One region of the Blastococcus sp. SYSU DS0753 genome, then DNA from elsewhere that is predicted to be linked to it. Evidence: riboswitches for the same ligand, from Rfam matches in the RefSeq annotation. Region 1 holds a riboswitch; the other holds the start of a gene.
The links. A riboswitch is a leader RNA that binds a small molecule or an ion and turns the genes downstream of it on or off. The one in region 1 is predicted to bind thiamine pyrophosphate.

Region 1 (7,728 bases):
CACCATCCCGCACTGGGCGCGCTCGATCGCCGGCTTCGGCGACGGTGGCCTGCGCTGGTGCGTGACCACCTGGGACCGGCTGGGCAAGGTGGCGAAGCTGCGCTTCGACGTCGTCGTCGCCGACGAGGCGCACATGGTGCGGCACACGACGACGCAGCGGTGGAAGCACTGGAAGGCCGTCTCCGGCGCCGCGCGGGTCAAGGACACCCCGTACGTCCTGGCCGCGACCGCGACGCCGGCGCACACCCCCCTGGAGCTGCCCTACCTGGCGCCGGAGTTCGCCGCCCGGCACGAGGAGTCGATCAAGGACTGGGCCGACCTACCGAAGGCGCTCGAGCGGCACACGTTCCACGTGGAACGTGGCCGCTACGGCTGGCAGTGGACCGAGGACGCCGACGAGCGCCGGGCCGACCTCGCCCGGTTGCAGTCCTGGCTCGCCGACGCCGATCCACCGGCGACGCTGCATCGCCCGGCCCCCTGGGGACCGGTGTCGGTGACGGGGACGCCGGTGCTGCTCAGCCCGGCCGAGCGGGCGCAGTACGAGGCCGAGTGGTCGGAGTTCCGCGCAGAGATGCAACTGGCCCGGCGCGGCCGGCAGTCCGCCCGCGGTCGCGCGGCCCTGCTGCGGTTCCGGCAGAAGGCCGGGCTGATCCGCGTGCAGGCGACGGTCGACTGGATCAAGGCGCAGGTGGAGGCGGAGCGGCAGGTCGCGGTCTCGGTCGAGTTCGTGGAGACGGCGGCTGATCCGATCCGCGAGGCGCTGCTGGACGCCGGCATCCCGGTGGCCGGCATCTACGGGCGCGACCGCTTCGACGTCGAGGCCGAGCGGCTGCGGTTCCAGCGCGGCGACGCGGCGGTGTGCGTCTTCACGGTGACCGCGTCGATCAGCCTGCACGCCGGTGAGCTGCTGCCCGACGGGTCGACGGCGTCGGAGGCGCCCCGCGTGGGGTTGTTCCACCAGCCGCGGTTCTCCGGCATCCAGGCCCGGCAGGTCACCGGGCGCACCCACCGCGACGGGAAGGCCTCTCCGTGGCGGGTGGCGTTCGCGGCCGACACGGTCGAGGAGCAAGTGGCCCGGGTGATGGTCGAGCGGCTGGCGGTCAGCGGCTCCACGGCCGGGGCGGACACCTCGGCGCTGCGGGAGATCGCCGAGCTGCTCGACGCCGACTGGCTGCCCAGCACCGCCCTCACCGAGGCCTGAGCTCCACCGGGCTCAGGCTCCCGGCGTGGCCTGCAGGTCGTCGCGAGGCGTCACCAGGTCGGCCCGGACGGGATGGTCGCCGACGCCCGTCTCGGTCCAGGAGACCTCCACGACCTGCCCCGCGCGAAGGGAGCCACGGGCGCTGGGATGCAGCGCTCCCACCTCGACCCAGCAGTGGCCGGGGAGGTCCGGCGACTCGACGAGGCCGCCCCCCTCGTCGCCGTCCCACCGGACGACCGTGCCCACGCTCGTTCCGCTCTGCACCATCCGCCCAGCGTGGCGGGCGACCGACGAGCGGGCAAGGGACCACCACCGACCCGATCCGGCAGACCGCGACGCACCGCGCGGGCGGGCTCCGTGGCGGCTGCGCTCATCGCGGCGCGGCCGGCTCCAGCTCCAGGTGCGGGCCCGCGCCGACGACCGTCACCCGGTCGCCGTCCACGGCCGCCGCGGTGCCGTCCGCCAGCCCGAACACGCGGTGCCCCAGGTCGCGCGCCGCTTCCCGGAGGGCCTCCTCCGACGCGTTCGGGAAGTACGGCGAGCCCAGGTGCGGCACGACCAGGACGTCGACCAGGCCGAGGCCCACGGTGTCCTCCGGTCGCGGCTGCTCCGACTGGCTCAGCGCGAGGTGCGGCCCGAGCACCATGCTGCCGGCGCTGATCCCGATCAGCAGCCGCTCACCGAGCAGATCGGGCAGCCGGTCGGCCAGGCCCGAGCGGCGCAGCCACCGCAGCAGGTGCGTGGTGTCCCCACCGGTGAGCACCAGGACGTCGGCCGCCTCCAGTCGCGGCTCCCACACCTCGGCCTCCAGCGCCGAGACGTCGACGATGTCGACCTCGGCGAACCCGGCGCGCTGCAAGTTCACGAAGTCGGCGATCAGCCAGCCCTTGTCGCCCGCGATGACGTTGGCCGCCGTGGGGACGACGGCGGCCCGCAGCCCGCTCAGCGGGCGTCCGGCCAGCTCCTCCGTCGCCGCGACCAGCGTCGGGTCGCAGAGGCCGGCGGAGGTGAGCAGCAGCCTCATGCCGGGCAGAGCCAGTCGTCCGACGACGGCGCCACGGCTCCCTCCAGCGGCGGGAAGTGCGTGCGGAAGGTGAACGCCTCGGGGGTCGGGCCGTGCGCTCGCAGGTGCCGGATGCGCGCCTCCGCGTCGTCGGTGGTCGGCAGGGTGCCCGCCGGGATCCACCACAGCGCGGTCGTCGCCTCGGCGGCGCGGGAGAACCACTCCCGGCGCCGCCGCATGATCTGCACGTGCCGCCCGCCGAAGACGTAGGCGGCCAGCGACTCGACGTCCCGCCAGACGGTGAGGTTCACGATCACGCCGTGGCTGCCGGCGGCGTCCCAGCCGAACGCCTGCACCGAGGTGGCGTTGCCGTCCTCGGTCTGCAGCCGCCAGACGAAGCCGGGCGCCCGGTCGGCCTCGGCGTTGACCTCGTCCAGGGCGGCCATGAAATCGGCCAGCACGGGGCTGTCGAGCGGGGCGAGCAGGCGGGAGACGTTGACCTGGGCGAGGTGGTGGTCCACGGGCCGACCGTAGGGCACCCGCCCGTCCGTCGACGAGGTCGGTGGTGACGGCCCCCGGCCCGCTGCGCTAGGTTCGAGCCCGTACGTGGCACGGGGTGTCCCGCCCGGGACTGAGAACACACCCGTCGAACCTGCTCCAGTTCGCACTGGCGAAGGGATGTCACCGGCATGTCCGATGCTGTGGAAGTCGTCGACCTGCGCGCCGCCCGCGCGGCGCTGCGCGAGAACGCACCGCTCGTCCACTGCCTGACCAACACGGTGGTGCAGACGCTCACCGCCAATGCCCTGCTGGCCGTCGGCGCGGCGCCGGCGATGGTCGACGCCCCGGAGGAGGCCGAGGACTTCGCCGCCGTCGCCTCCGCCGTCCTGGTCAACGTGGGCACCGTGCACCAGCGCACCGCCGCGGCGATGCGGCTGGCCGCCCGCTCGGCCGGCGCGGCGGGCACCCCCTGGGTGCTCGACCCGGTGGCCGTGGGTCCGCTGGCCTACCGCACGGCGCTCGCCGGCGAGCTGGTCGAGCTCTCGCCGGCCGTGGTGCGCGGCAACGCCTCGGAGGTCATGGCGCTGGCCGGCGCCGGCGCCGGCGGCCGCGGGGTCGACAGCACCGCCGGCGCCGATGACGCGGCGACCGCCGCCGCACAGCTCGCGGCACGCACCGGGGGTGTGGTGGCCGTCAGCGGCGCGGTGGACCTGATCACCGACGGCGCGCGGACCATCCGGGTGGGCGGCGGCTCACCGCTGCTGACCCGCACCACGGGTGCCGGGTGCGCGCTCGGCGCCCTGGTGGCGGCCTACGTCGCCGCGACCGGCGACGCCCTGACCGGTGCGGTGGCAGGGCACGCGCACGTCGCGCTCGCCGCGGAGCGGGCCGCCGAGACCGCCACGGGGCCCGGCACGTTCGCGCCCGCCTGGCTCGACGCCCTGGACGCCGTCGGCCCCGACGACCTCGCGGGCGCGGACGTGCGGAGCGACTGATGCGACCGCCGTTCGACCCGACGCTCTACCTGGTCACCGACACGGAGCTGTGCCGGCCACGGTCGGTGGCCGACGTGGTCCGCGCGGCGGTGGCCGGTGGGGTCACCGCCGTCCAGGTGCGCGACAAGCACGCCTCCCGCCGGGACCTGCTGGCGCTGACCCGCTCGGTGCAGGCCGCGCTCGCCGACCGGCCGGACGTGGCCGTGCTGGTGAACGACGCCCTCGACGTCGCCCTGCTGGCCGGCGCCTCCGGCGTGCACATCGGGCAGGAGGACCTGCCGGCGGCCGAGGTGCGGGCGGCGCTCGGACCCGACCGGTTGCTCGGCCTCTCCGTGGAGAGCACCGCCGACCTGACCGCCGCCCTGCGGCTGCCGCCGGGCACCGTCGACCACGTGGGCCTGAGCCCGGTGTGGGCGACGCCGACGAAGCCGGAGGCGGGCCCCGGGCTGGGCCTCGACGCGGTGCGGGAGCTGACGGGCGCGGCGCACGCGGGCGGGTTGCCGGCCGTGGCGATCGGCGGCATCGACGCCGCCCGGGCCGCCGCCGTGGCCGCCACCGGGGTGGACGGCGTCTGCGTGGTCTCCGCGGTCTGCGCCGCCCCCGACCCACGCGCTGCGGCCGCGGCGCTCCGTGCCGAGCTCGCCCCGGTGGGTGCGCGATGACGCCCACGGCGCTCACCGTGGCTGGCAGCGACCCCAGCGGCGGAGCGGGCATCCAGGCCGACCTGAAGACCTTCAGCGCGCTCGGCGCGTACGGCACGGCGGTGCTCACCGCGCTCACGGCGCAGAACACCCGGGGAGTCACCGGGGTCCACCCGGTGCCAGCCGACTTCGTGGCCCAGCAGCTGCACACCCTGCTCGACGACGTCGACGTGCACGCCACCAAGCTCGGCATGCTGGGCAGCGCCGACGTGGTGCGGGCGGTGGCGGGCGTGCTGGCCGAGCGGCGCCCCGGCCCGGTCGTCTGCGACCCGGTGATGGTGGCGACCAGCGGGCACCGGCTCATCGACGACGACGCGGTGGCCGCCGTCCGCACCGAGCTGCTGCCGCTCGCGGACCTGATCACCCCGAACGTGCCCGAAGCCGCCGCGCTGCTCGACGGCGAGCCGGCCACCGACGTGGACGGGCTGCACGAGCAGGCGCGGGCACTGCTCGACCTCGGGCCCGGCGCGGTGCTGCTGAAGGGCGGCCACCTCGGCGGCCCCGACAGCGTCGACGTGCTGGCCACGTCCGCCGGGACGACGGAGACCCGCCGCCCCCGGATGACCACGACGGCGACGCACGGGACCGGCTGCACCCTCTCGTCGGCGTTGACCGCGCTGGCGGCCCGCGCCGGTGCGCCCCCGGACTGGGCAGCCCTGGTGGAGCCCGCCCGCGACTACCTGCAGCGGGCCCTGGCCGGGGGCGGCGCGCTGGGGATCGGGTCCGGCCACGGCCCGGTGCACCACTTCGCCGGGATCTGGCCCGCGTGAGGGGGTTCGGCGACCGGGCCTGGGCGGCGACCGCCGACCTCCGCCGGGCGATCGACGAGCTGCCCTTCCTCGCCGAGCTGGCCGCCGGCACCCTGGCACCCGAGGCGTTCCGCCACTACCTGGAGCAGGACACCCTGTACCTGGGCGGCTACGCCCGCGCGCTGGCGCTGCTGGCGGCCCGCGCCCCGGACCCGGAGGCGGCCGCGTTCTGGGCCGGCTCGGCGCAGAACTGCGCGGTCGTGGAGACGCAGCTGCACGCCGACCTGCTCGGCTCGGAGCTGCTGGGGGAGGCCGGCGCCCCGCCGGAGCCGTCGCCGACCTGCCTGGCGTACACCTCCTACCTCGTGGCGACGGCGGCGACCGCGCCGTACCCGGTCGCCGCCGCGGCCGTCCTGCCCTGCTACTGGGTGTACGCCGACGTCGGCGCCCGGCTGGCCCCCGCCGCGCGGGCCGCCGCCGACCACCCGTACCGCCGGTGGGTGGCCACCTACGACGCCGCCCCGTTCCAGGAGGCCGCGGCCGCCGCCCGACGGCTGACCGACGCCGCGGCGCGCACCGCGCCCGACCAGGAGGCCGCCATGCTCACCGCGTTCGCCATCGCCACCCGGTACGAGCTGGAGTTCTGGCGCGCGGCCCACGCCGGCGAGGCGTGGGCCGTCGCGATCTGACCGGCGTCAGCCCCGGGAGGCGCCGTCCCCGTCCGACGAGATCGGCACGGTGGTCACGCCCTGCGCCGCCGAGCCGCTGAGCCGGCGCAGCAGCGCTGCCACGTCGATGCCGGTGAGGTCACCGGACAGCTGCAGCCCCTGGGCGACGTTCGCCGCGACCGACTTCCCCAGCGAGCCCGCCCCGTCGGAGGAGATGACGGTCATCTTGTCCACGCTGGACAGCGGGGCGGCCGCCGCACCCACGACCTCGGGCAGCACCTTGACCAGCATCTCCAGGATGGCCGCCTCGCCGTACTTGGCGAAGGCGTCGGAGCGCGCATCGAGCGCCTCGGCCTCGGCCTGACCGCGGGCGAGGATCGCGGCCGCCTCGGCGGCGCCCTCGCGCTCGACCGCGTCGGCGATCGCCTGGCGGCGCTGCTTCTCGGCCTCACCGCGCTTGGCGCCCTCGATCGCTTCCGCCTCGGCGAGCGCCGAGCGCCGCGCCCGCTCGCCCTCCCCGGAGAGCCGGGCCTGCTCGGCGGCGGCCTGGGCGGCGGCGATGGTGGCCTGGCGCTCCGCCTCGGCGGTGAGGATGGCGGAGTTCTTGCGCCCCTCGGCCTCCTGCTCGACCCGGTAGCGCTCGGCGTCGGCCGGGCGGCGGACCTGGGTGTCGAGCTGGCGCTCGGTCAGCGCCGCCGTCCGCTCGGCGACCTTCTCCTGCTCCATGAGGACCGCCTGGTCCTGCGCGGCCTGCGCCAGCGGCCCGGCGGCCGCCGCGCGGGCCTTCGCGGCGTCGGTCTCGGCGGTGATCTCCGCCTGCTTGAGCGCCAGCTGGCGCTGGGCGATCGCGATCGCCTCGTCGGCCAGCAACTGCTCCTGCTGCGCGGCCTGCCGGGCGCGCGCCTCGGCGATGCTCGCCTCCTTGAGCACCCGGGCGGCCTCCGGGCGGCCCAGGTCGGCCAGGTAGGACCCCTCCGCCTGGATGTCCTGCAGCTGGAAGGTGTCCAGCACGAGACCCTGGCCGGTGAGCGAGGACTCGGCCTCCTCGGCGACGGCGGAGGCGAAGGCGGCCCGGTCGCGGATGATCTCCTCGATGGTCAGCCGGCCGACGATCGAGCGCAGCGCACCGGCGAGCACCTCCGACGTGAAGGTGTCGATGCCCTCCTGCTGGTTGAGGAAGCGCTGGGCGGCCGCGCGGATCGAGCTCTCGGTGCCGCCGACCTTCACGATGGCGACGCCCTCGAGGTCGCACTTCACGCCCTGCTTGCTGACCGCACCGCGGATACCGACCGGGATCCGGCGGCTGGAGAGGTCCATCGTGTGCAGCTTCTGCACGACCGGGAGCACGAAGACGCTCGCGCCCATCACGACCTTCTGGCCGGACTGGTCGCGGGAGACGACGCCGCTGGTGTCGGTGACCTGGCGACCCTGGCGCCCGGTGACGATGAACGCCTGGTTGGGGCCGGCCACCTTGATCCGGGACAGCACCAGCAGGACGAGCAGGATGATCAGGGCGACGATGCCGCCGATCGCGTAGAGCAGCGTCACGGGTGGGTGCCTCCGGGCTCGGTGAGGGGATCCGTCGCGGTGGAGACGACCTGGACGGCGGTCTCGCTGAGTGCCTCGACGACGTAGACGGGGGTGCCGGTCGGCAGCGAGGTGTCGCTGCGGGCAGAGAACTTGAGGGGCTGGCCGGCCAGCGCCAGCCGGACCTCGCCGAAGCCGCCGGCGGGGACGGCCGAGACGACGACGCCCTGCGCCCCGGCGAGGTGGTGGCGGGTCAGCGTCTCCTGCGTCGGCATGTCGCGCAGCGCCCGGGACAGGCGCACCGCGCCCCAGGCCAGGGGCAGGGCGACCACCAGCCCGGCCACGGCGGCGAGCAGGGCGGTGACGCCGGTCGGGAGCCCGGC
Region 2 (7,728 bases), on a different contig from region 1:
TCCACCATCCCGATCTCGGCCTCCAGATCGGTCTCGGCGAAGCGACCCCCGATCCCGACGCCGGCGTTCAGCGCGGCGGCGGCCAGCGGCCGGCCTGCCGCGCGCACGGCCGCGACGACCTTCTCGACCTCCGCGCGCACCGTGAGGTCGGCCCGGACGGGCGAGACGGCGGCGCCGCGCTGGCGCAGCTGCTGGGCCGCGGCGTCGAGCTCGGCGTCCTCGGCGACGACCACCAGATCGAAGCCGTGCTCGGCGAACTGCTTGGCCAGCTCCAGCCCGATGCCGCTGGACGCACCGGTCACGAGGGCGAGGGGACGGGCGGTTGCTTCGGACACAGGACCTCCACGGGTGGATCGGCGGACGGCCACCTCCGTGCCCAGGAAGAGGCCCGCGCACGCCTGGCGCGTGTCGGCGGCCGTCCGGCCGGGGTAGCCCGTCGCCATGGAGGTGCGCGTGCGGCCGGCCCCGGACCTGCGGTGGCTGCTCGCCCCGCGGTACCGGGGAGCGGGCGAACGCCGGCTGCCCTTCGACCCCGACGCGACGGCCGGGCACCTGGTGCAGGCCGCCGGGATCCCGCTGACCGAAGTGGGGACGATCCGGGCGGACGGCGCACCGGCGACGCCCGCCGACCGGACCGCCCCCGGCACCGTGCTCGAGGTGGACCCGGCGCCGCGGCCGGTCGCCGTCCCGCCCGGTGGGTTCCTCCTCGACGTCGGGCTGGGCGCCCTCGCGCGGCAGCTGCGGCTGCTCGGGGCCGACGCCGCCTGGTCGAACGACGCCGACGACGCCGCGCTGGTCGCCCGGGCGGCCGCCGAGGGCCGGGTGCTGCTCACGCAGGACCGGCGGCTGCTCATGCGGCGCGCCCTGCCGCAGGGCGCGCTCGTCCGCGGGAGCCGGCCCGGCGAGCAGCTCGACGACGTGCTCGACCGCTTCTCCCTGCCGCTGGCGCCGCTCACCCGCTGCACCGCTTGCGGGGCCGCCGTCCACCCGGTGCCGAAGGACGAGGTGGCGGCGGAGCTGGAGCCCGGCACCCGCCGCACCTACGACGCCTTCGCCCGGTGCCCGGTGTGCGGGCGGGTGTACTGGCGCGGCGCGCACGCCGCGCGCATCGACGCGCTGGTCGAGCGGGCCCGCCGGACCGGGCGGGGCAGGCAAGCCTGACCTTGGCCCCGGGGGGCCACGGGTCGGCCCCGGCGTGACACGCGGCGCGGGCAGGGAGCGAGCGACCACCCACCCGGAGACCGCCTGCGAGGACCGCCGTGTACCTGTCGAAGACCGAGGCCGCCGTCCTGCCGACGACGCTGCGCGCCCCCGCGCACCGCCCCCCGCTGGCCGAGCCGGGCCGCCGCCGGTTGTGGTCGATGCTCGGTCCGGCCTTCGTCGCCGCCGTCGCCTACGTCGACCCGGGCAACTTCGCCACGAACTTCGCCGGCGGCGCCGCGTTCGGGTACACGCTGCTGTGGGTCATCGTCGCGGCCAACCTCATGGCGATGCTGATCCAGTCGCTGACCGCGAAGCTCGGGCTGGCCACCGGCCGCGACCTGGCGACGCTGTGCCGCGAGACGCTGCCCAAGCCCGTGACCCGGGGGCTGTGGCTGCAGGCCGAGGCGGTGGCGATCGCCACCGACCTGGCCGAGATCGTCGGCGGCGCCGTGGCGCTGTACCTGCTCTTCGGGGTCCCGCTGCCGATCGGCGGCGTCATCACCGCCGTCGTCGCCTTCGTCCTGCTGGCGGCGCAGTCCCGCGGGTACCGCCCGTTCGAACGGGTCATCGCGGGGCTGCTGCTGGTCATCGGCATCGGGTTCGGCTACACCCTCCTCGGCTCCGGCGTCGACCCGGGCGGGCTGGCCGGGGGCATGGTGCCCTCCTTCGACGGCGCGGAGAGCGTGGTGCTGGCCACCGGCATCCTCGGGGCCACGGTCATGCCGCACGTGATCTACGTGCACTCCGCGCTCACCCCCGGCCGCTACGGCGACGCGGTCACCGCCGGCCGCACGCACGAGGGGCGCCGCCGGCTGCTGCGGGCTCAGCGGATCGACATCGTCGTCGCCATGGGCCTGGCCGGGCTGGTCAACGCCGCGATGCTGGTCATCGCCGCGCAGCTGTTCACCAGCGACAGCGGCGTCGACAGCCTCGAGGGCGTGCACGCCGGGCTCGGTGACCAGCTCGGCACCGGCGCCGCGCTCGCCTTCGCCCTCGCGCTGCTGGCCTCGGGGTTCGCCTCCTCCTCGGTGGGCACGCACGCCGGCCAGGTGGTCATGGCCGGGTTCCTCAAGCGGCACATCCCGGTGCTCACCCGCCGGCTGATCACCCTGGCCCCGGCGCTGGCCGTACTGGTGCTGGGCGGGGACCCCACCACCGCGCTGGTGTGGTCGCAGGTGGTGCTGTCCTTCGGCATCCCGTTCGCCCTGGTGCCGCTGCTGTGGCTCACCAGCCGCCGCGACCTGATGGGCGGCTGGGTGAACCGCCGGACCACCACCGTGGCCGGCAGCGTCATCGCGGCCCTGATCATCGGGCTCAACGCCCACCTGCTGGTCGGCCTGCTCGGCTGAATCAGCAGGCACCTCCCGATCGGGCGGCGCACCCGGCCGCACCGGTCAGACGCCGCGCCAGGCGGCGTCGAAGAAGCCGATCTCCAGCTGCATCGCCCGGGAGTAGGCCGCCCGCAGTGCCGGGGTGTCGACGGCGACGGCGTCGAGCAGCCGCTCGAGCGTGGCGGCGAGCTCCTCGAAGCCCGGGTCGGCGTAGGTGCGCACCCACTCCTCGTACGGGCCCGACGCGCGGTCGGCCAGCGACTGCCCGAGATGGGCGTAGAGGCGCATGCACGGGGTCATCGCCGCGCAGGTGAGCGCCACGCCGCCCAGCGAGGCCGTGGCCAGCAGGAAGTCGGTGTAGGCCGACGTCGCCGGCCCCGGCCGGACGGCGGTCAGGTCGATGCCCCAGCGCTGCGCGTAGGACGCGTGCAGCCCCAGCTCCTCACGGACCCCGGCCAGCAGGTCGGCGAAGACGTCGAGGGTGGCGCGGTCGGGGCTGTGCGCGACGCCCAGCGCGTAGGCCCGGGCGAACGCCTCCAGGAAGAACGCGTCCTGGGCCACGTAGCCGGCGAACCGGTCCCGCGGCAGCGTGCCGTCGGCGATCCCCTGCACGAACGGGTGCGACAGCGCCGCGGCGGCGAGGCCGGCCTCGGCGGTCCAGAGCTCACGGGCCAGGCTCATCCCGTCGCCACCGCCATGTCCCAGAACGCGACCTCTGCGGTGACCACCTCGAGGAAGACGCGCTCGTCGCCTCCGCCGACCGCGTCCACCGCCGCGGCGAGGTCCGCCACGTACCCGCCGAACTCCGGCGCCGTCCAGTGCTCCACGAACTCCCGGTAGGCCGGTGCACCCGGGAGCGCGGCCGACCAGGCGTCGAGGTAGGTGCGCTCGATGGTCCACAGCGCGGTCAGCGCGGCCGGGACATCGGCGCCGTCCAGCCGCTCGAGCAGCTCCGCATAGGCGGTCGTCGCCGGCAGCGCGGGCGCGGAGAGGTCCAGTCCCCGGGCCGCCGCCCGCTCCTCGAACCAGTCCAGCTCCTGGACCAGGGCCAGGGCTCCGCGGGCGAGCACCTCCTGGGCCGGCCGGGGCGCCCGGGCCAGCAGCCGCGCCTGGAAGCGGAGGAGGTCGGCGACGAACCGCGCGTCCTGCACCAGCCAGGTGTCGAAGGCCGACGGCGCGATCGTGCCGTCCCGCACGGCGGCGAGGAAGGGATGGCGGGTGGCGTCCGCGAAGGCCTCGGCATGGCGGACTGGCAGCTCGTCGACCGGCACGGGCGCCGACTGTACGAGACGGCCTAGGGTGGCGGTGTCACGGCCGAGGCCGTGGTGCGGGAGCTCGGATCGACCGGGCTGAGAGGGCGGCTGCCGCGCCGCCGACCGCTGGAACCTGACCGGGTAATGCCGGCGTAGGGAGCGATCATGAGCACGTCCGGAACCGTCGGCGCAGCCACCCGCGGGGGAGATGCGCCCCTCACCCTGTCCGAGCCGCCGCCCAGGACCCTGGGCCTGCGGGAGACCGCCGGCCTCTGGGCCAGCCTGGGCATCAGCCTGCTGCTGCCCGTGGCAGCCACCTTCGTGGTCCTCGCCGACCGGCCGCTGTGGCACACGATCGGGGCCATCGTCGTCGGCGCGGTCATCGGGTCGGTGCTGCTGGGGCTGGGCGCCGCCGCCGGCGCCCGCGAGGGCGTGCCGGCGATGGTGCTGCTCCGCGGCCTGCTGGGCCGGCGGACCTCGTTCCTGCCCACCGGCTTCAACCTCGTGCAGTGCGTCGGCTGGGCCGCCTTCGAGATCCTGATCATCTCCGAGGCCGCCGCGCGCGCCCTCGACGCGCCGCGCTGGCCGTTCGCGATCGCCGCGGGCGCCTTCGCCACCCTGATGGCGCTGCGCCCGCTCGGTGTCGTGCGGGTGCTTGCGCGCTACGCCGTCTGGGCGGCGATCGCCGCGATCGCGTACCTCTTCGTCCAGGTCCTGTCCGAGCCGCTGCCACCGGTGACCGAGGGCGGGGCGACGTCCTTCTGGACGGCGGCCGACATCGTCATCGCCCTGCCGATCTCGTGGTTCCCGCTGGCAGCCGACTACACCCGGCACGTCCGCAGCGGCCGGACCGCCTTCGTCGGGACGGCGTCCGGCTACGGCCTGGCCACCGTGGCCATGTTCAGCCTCGGGGTCATCGCGCTGGCCGCCTACGGCCGCGGCGGGCTCGACGTCATCGACGCGATGCTCGCCGTCCCGCTGGGTCTGGTCGCCGTGCTGGTGCTGCTGGTGGTGGAGGTCGACGAGGCGTTCGCCAACGTGTACTCGACGGCGGTGTCGGCCCAGAACGTGGTGGCCCGGCTCGACCGCCGCGTGCTCGCCGTGGCGGTCGGCGTGGTGGCGACCACCCTCGCCCTGGCCTTCGACCTCGCCGCCTACGAGCCGTTCCTCTTCCTGATCGGCGCGGTGTTCGTCCCGCTCATCGGCGTCTTCGTCGTCGCCTACTTCCTGCTGCCCCGGGGGGCGTGGGACACCTCCGACACCGCGCGCGCCCGCCCGCTGCTCCTGCTCCCCTGGGTGGCCGGCTTCGTGGCCTACCAGCTCACGCTGCCGACCTTCTTCGCCGGTCCGGGTGCGGCCTGGACGACGTGGTGGACCGAACGCCAGACCGACCTCGGCATCGACCCGGCCAACGGCTGGTCGGCCTCGCTGGTGAGCCTCGCCGTGGCCGCGCTGCTGACCGTGGCCGTGGCCCTGCCGGGCGCCCTGCGGCACCGCCGGGCGGCGGCGTGACCGCGTCCCTCGGGTGCCTGCACGTCCTCACCGACGCCCGGGTCGGCCGGGCGGCGCTCGACGCGGTGACCGCCGCGGTCGCCGCCGGCGCCCCGGTGGTCCAGGTGCGGTCCAAGGACGCCTCCGACCGGGAGCGCTACGACTTCGCCCGCCGGGTGGTGGAGGTCTGCGCGGGCGCGGGGGCGACCTGCCTGGTCAACGACCGCGTCGACCTGGCGCTGGCCGTCGGCGCCCACGGCACGCACCTGGGCGCCGACGACCTGCCGCTCGACGTCGTCCGCCGGCTGGCCGGCCCGGGGCACCTGCTGGGCGGCACGGCCCGGGACCCGGAACGCGCCCGCCTCCTGGTGGCCCAGGGCGCCGACTACCTCGGCGTCGGGCCCGCCTACGCGACGGCGACGAAGGCCGGGCTGCCCGCTCCCCTCGGCCCGGCAGGAGTGCGTGCGGTGGCCGAGGCGGTCGAGATCCCGGTGATCGCCATCGGCGGGGTGACCGTCGAGCGGATCCCGGACCTGCTCGCCGCCGGCGCCGCCGGGGTGGCCGTCGTCGGCGCCGTCTCGGCCGCGGCCGACCCCGGTGCCGCCACCCGTGAGCTGCTCCGGGCCCTGGGCGGCAGACCGTGACCGTCGTCGTCGTCGGCGGTGGGCTGATCGGGCTGTCGGTGGCGTGGCGGGCGGCCCAGCGGGGCCTGCCGGTCACTGTGGTGGACGACGCGCCCGGAGGCGGTGCGTCGCAGGCCGCCGCCGGCATGCTCGCGCCGGTCACCGAGGCCGCCTACGGCGAGGAGGCGCTGCTCCGGCTGTGCCTGGCGTCGCTGGAGCGCTATCCCGCCTTCGTCGCGGAGGTGGAGCGGGCCGGTGGCGTGCCGGTGGGCCTGCGCACGCAGGGCACCGTCGTCGTCGCTTTCGACGAGGACGACATGCGCGCGCTGGATGCCCTGCTGGACTTCCAGCGCGAGCTCGGACTGGCCGTCGAGCGGCTGACCGCGCGGGCCGCCCGGCGCCGCGAGCCGTCGCTGTCGCCGCGGGTACGGGGCGCCCTGCACGTCCCGGGCGACCACTCGGTGGACGGCCGGGCCCTGCACGCCGGGCTGCTGGCCGCCGCCGAGGCGGCCGGCGTCCGGCTGGTGTCCTCCCGGGTCGCGGAGGTGCGGGTCGTGGACGGCCGGGCCGCCGGGGTGCGGCTGGCCGACGGCACGGAGCTGGCCGCCGACGCCGTCGTGGTGGCCCTGGGCGCGCGCAGCGGCGCGCTCACCGGGGTTCCCCCGCTGCCCGTCCGGCCGGTCAAGGGGCAGATCCTGCGCATGCGGGGGGCCGCCGGCCTGCTGGAGGGGACCGTGCGGGCGCTGGTGCGCGGGCGGCAGGTGTACCTGGTGCCGTACGACGACGGCGTGACCGGGGACGGGCTGATCGTCGGCGCCACCGTCGAGGACCGGGGCTTCGACGCCGCGGTCACCGCCGGCGGCGTGCACGACCTGCTGCACGACGCGCTCGAGGTGGTCCCCGGCGTCTCCGAGCTGGAGCTGGTCGAGACCATCGCCCGGTGGCGGCCCGCGACGGCGGACAACGGGCCATTGCTGGGACCATCGGGGGTGCCGGGCGTGGTCCTGGCGACCGGGCACTACCGCAACGGCGTCCTCCTGGCGCCCGTGACCGGCGAGGTGGTCGCCGAGCACCTCGCGACCGGCGAGCTGCCCGGTCTCGCCGCCCCCTTCACCGCAGACAGGTTCGGAAGGTGATCCGCATGCAGGTGACCGTCAACGGCGTGCCCACCGACGTGGACGACGACTGCACCGTCGCCGCGCTCGTCGAAGCCCGCACCAACGGCCACGGCAAGGTCGCCGTCGCGCGCAACGGCGACGTCGTCCCCCGGAGCGGCTGGGAGTCGACCCGGCTCTCCGCCGGGGACAGCCTGGAAGTCCTCGCCCCCACCGCAGGAGGTTGACCCGATGACCGTGCACGAGGTGGTCCCCGCGCTGGAGCAGGAGGAGAAGGCCGATCCCTTCCTCCTCGGCGGGGAGACGTTCACGTCCCGGCTGCTGCTGGGCACCGGCGGGGCGCCCAGTCTCGAGTCGCTGGAGCGGGCCGTCGTGGCCTCCGGCACCGAGCTGGTGACGGTGGCACTGCGCCGGGTGGAGGCCTCCAGCAGTGCGGCGATGCTCGAGGTGCTGGACCGGTGCGGGGTGCGGCTGCTGCCCAACACGGCCGGGTGCCGGACCGCCCGGGAAGCGGTCCTGACCGCCCGGCTGGCCCGCGAGGCGTTCGACACCTCCTGGGTGAAGCTGGAGGTCATCGGCGACGAGCACACGCTGCTCCCCGACCCGATCGAGCTGTTCGAGGCGGCCGAGGAGCTCGTCGCCGACGGGTTCACCGTGCTGGCGTACACCACGGACGACCCGATCCTCGGGCGCCGGCTGGCCGACATCGGGT

Region 2: it holds a riboswitch for thiamine pyrophosphate, as region 1 does, so the genes downstream of both, ACI799_RS18640 (purine-cytosine permease family protein) here and thiM (hydroxyethylthiazole kinase) in region 1, are expected to answer to the same signal.

Annotation. Positions count from the first base shown of each region.
Region 1 covers NZ_JBJHAT010000017.1:21,105-28,832, forward strand. Annotated here, with positions in the region: gene ACI799_RS13645 (helicase) at 1-1,201, shown strand, start outside; gene ACI799_RS13650 (hypothetical protein) at 1,214-1,468, opposite strand; gene ACI799_RS13655 (Type 1 glutamine amidotransferase-like domain-containing protein) at 1,572-2,225, opposite strand; gene ACI799_RS13660 (DUF3291 domain-containing protein) at 2,222-2,725, opposite strand; TPP riboswitch at 2,807-2,900, shown strand; gene thiM (hydroxyethylthiazole kinase) at 2,894-3,700, shown strand; gene thiE (thiamine phosphate synthase) at 3,700-4,362, shown strand; gene thiD (bifunctional hydroxymethylpyrimidine kinase/phosphomethylpyrimidine kinase) at 4,359-5,171, shown strand; gene ACI799_RS13680 (TenA family protein) at 5,168-5,839, shown strand; gene ACI799_RS13685 (flotillin family protein) at 5,846-7,366, opposite strand; gene ACI799_RS13690 (hypothetical protein) at 7,363-7,728, opposite strand, start outside.
Region 2 covers NZ_JBJHAT010000032.1:2,399-10,126, reverse strand. Annotated here, with positions in the region: gene ACI799_RS18665 (SDR family NAD(P)-dependent oxidoreductase) at 1-335, opposite strand, end outside; gene ACI799_RS18660 (Mut7-C RNAse domain-containing protein) at 442-1,161, shown strand; gene ACI799_RS18655 (Nramp family divalent metal transporter) at 1,260-2,552, shown strand; gene ACI799_RS18650 (TenA family protein) at 2,598-3,215, opposite strand; gene ACI799_RS18645 (thiaminase II/PqqC family protein) at 3,212-3,805, opposite strand; TPP riboswitch at 3,852-3,963, shown strand; gene ACI799_RS18640 (purine-cytosine permease family protein) at 3,953-5,299, shown strand; gene thiE (thiamine phosphate synthase) at 5,296-5,922, shown strand; gene thiO (glycine oxidase ThiO) at 5,919-7,037, shown strand; gene thiS (sulfur carrier protein ThiS) at 7,043-7,243, shown strand; gene ACI799_RS18620 (thiazole synthase) at 7,248-7,728, shown strand, end outside.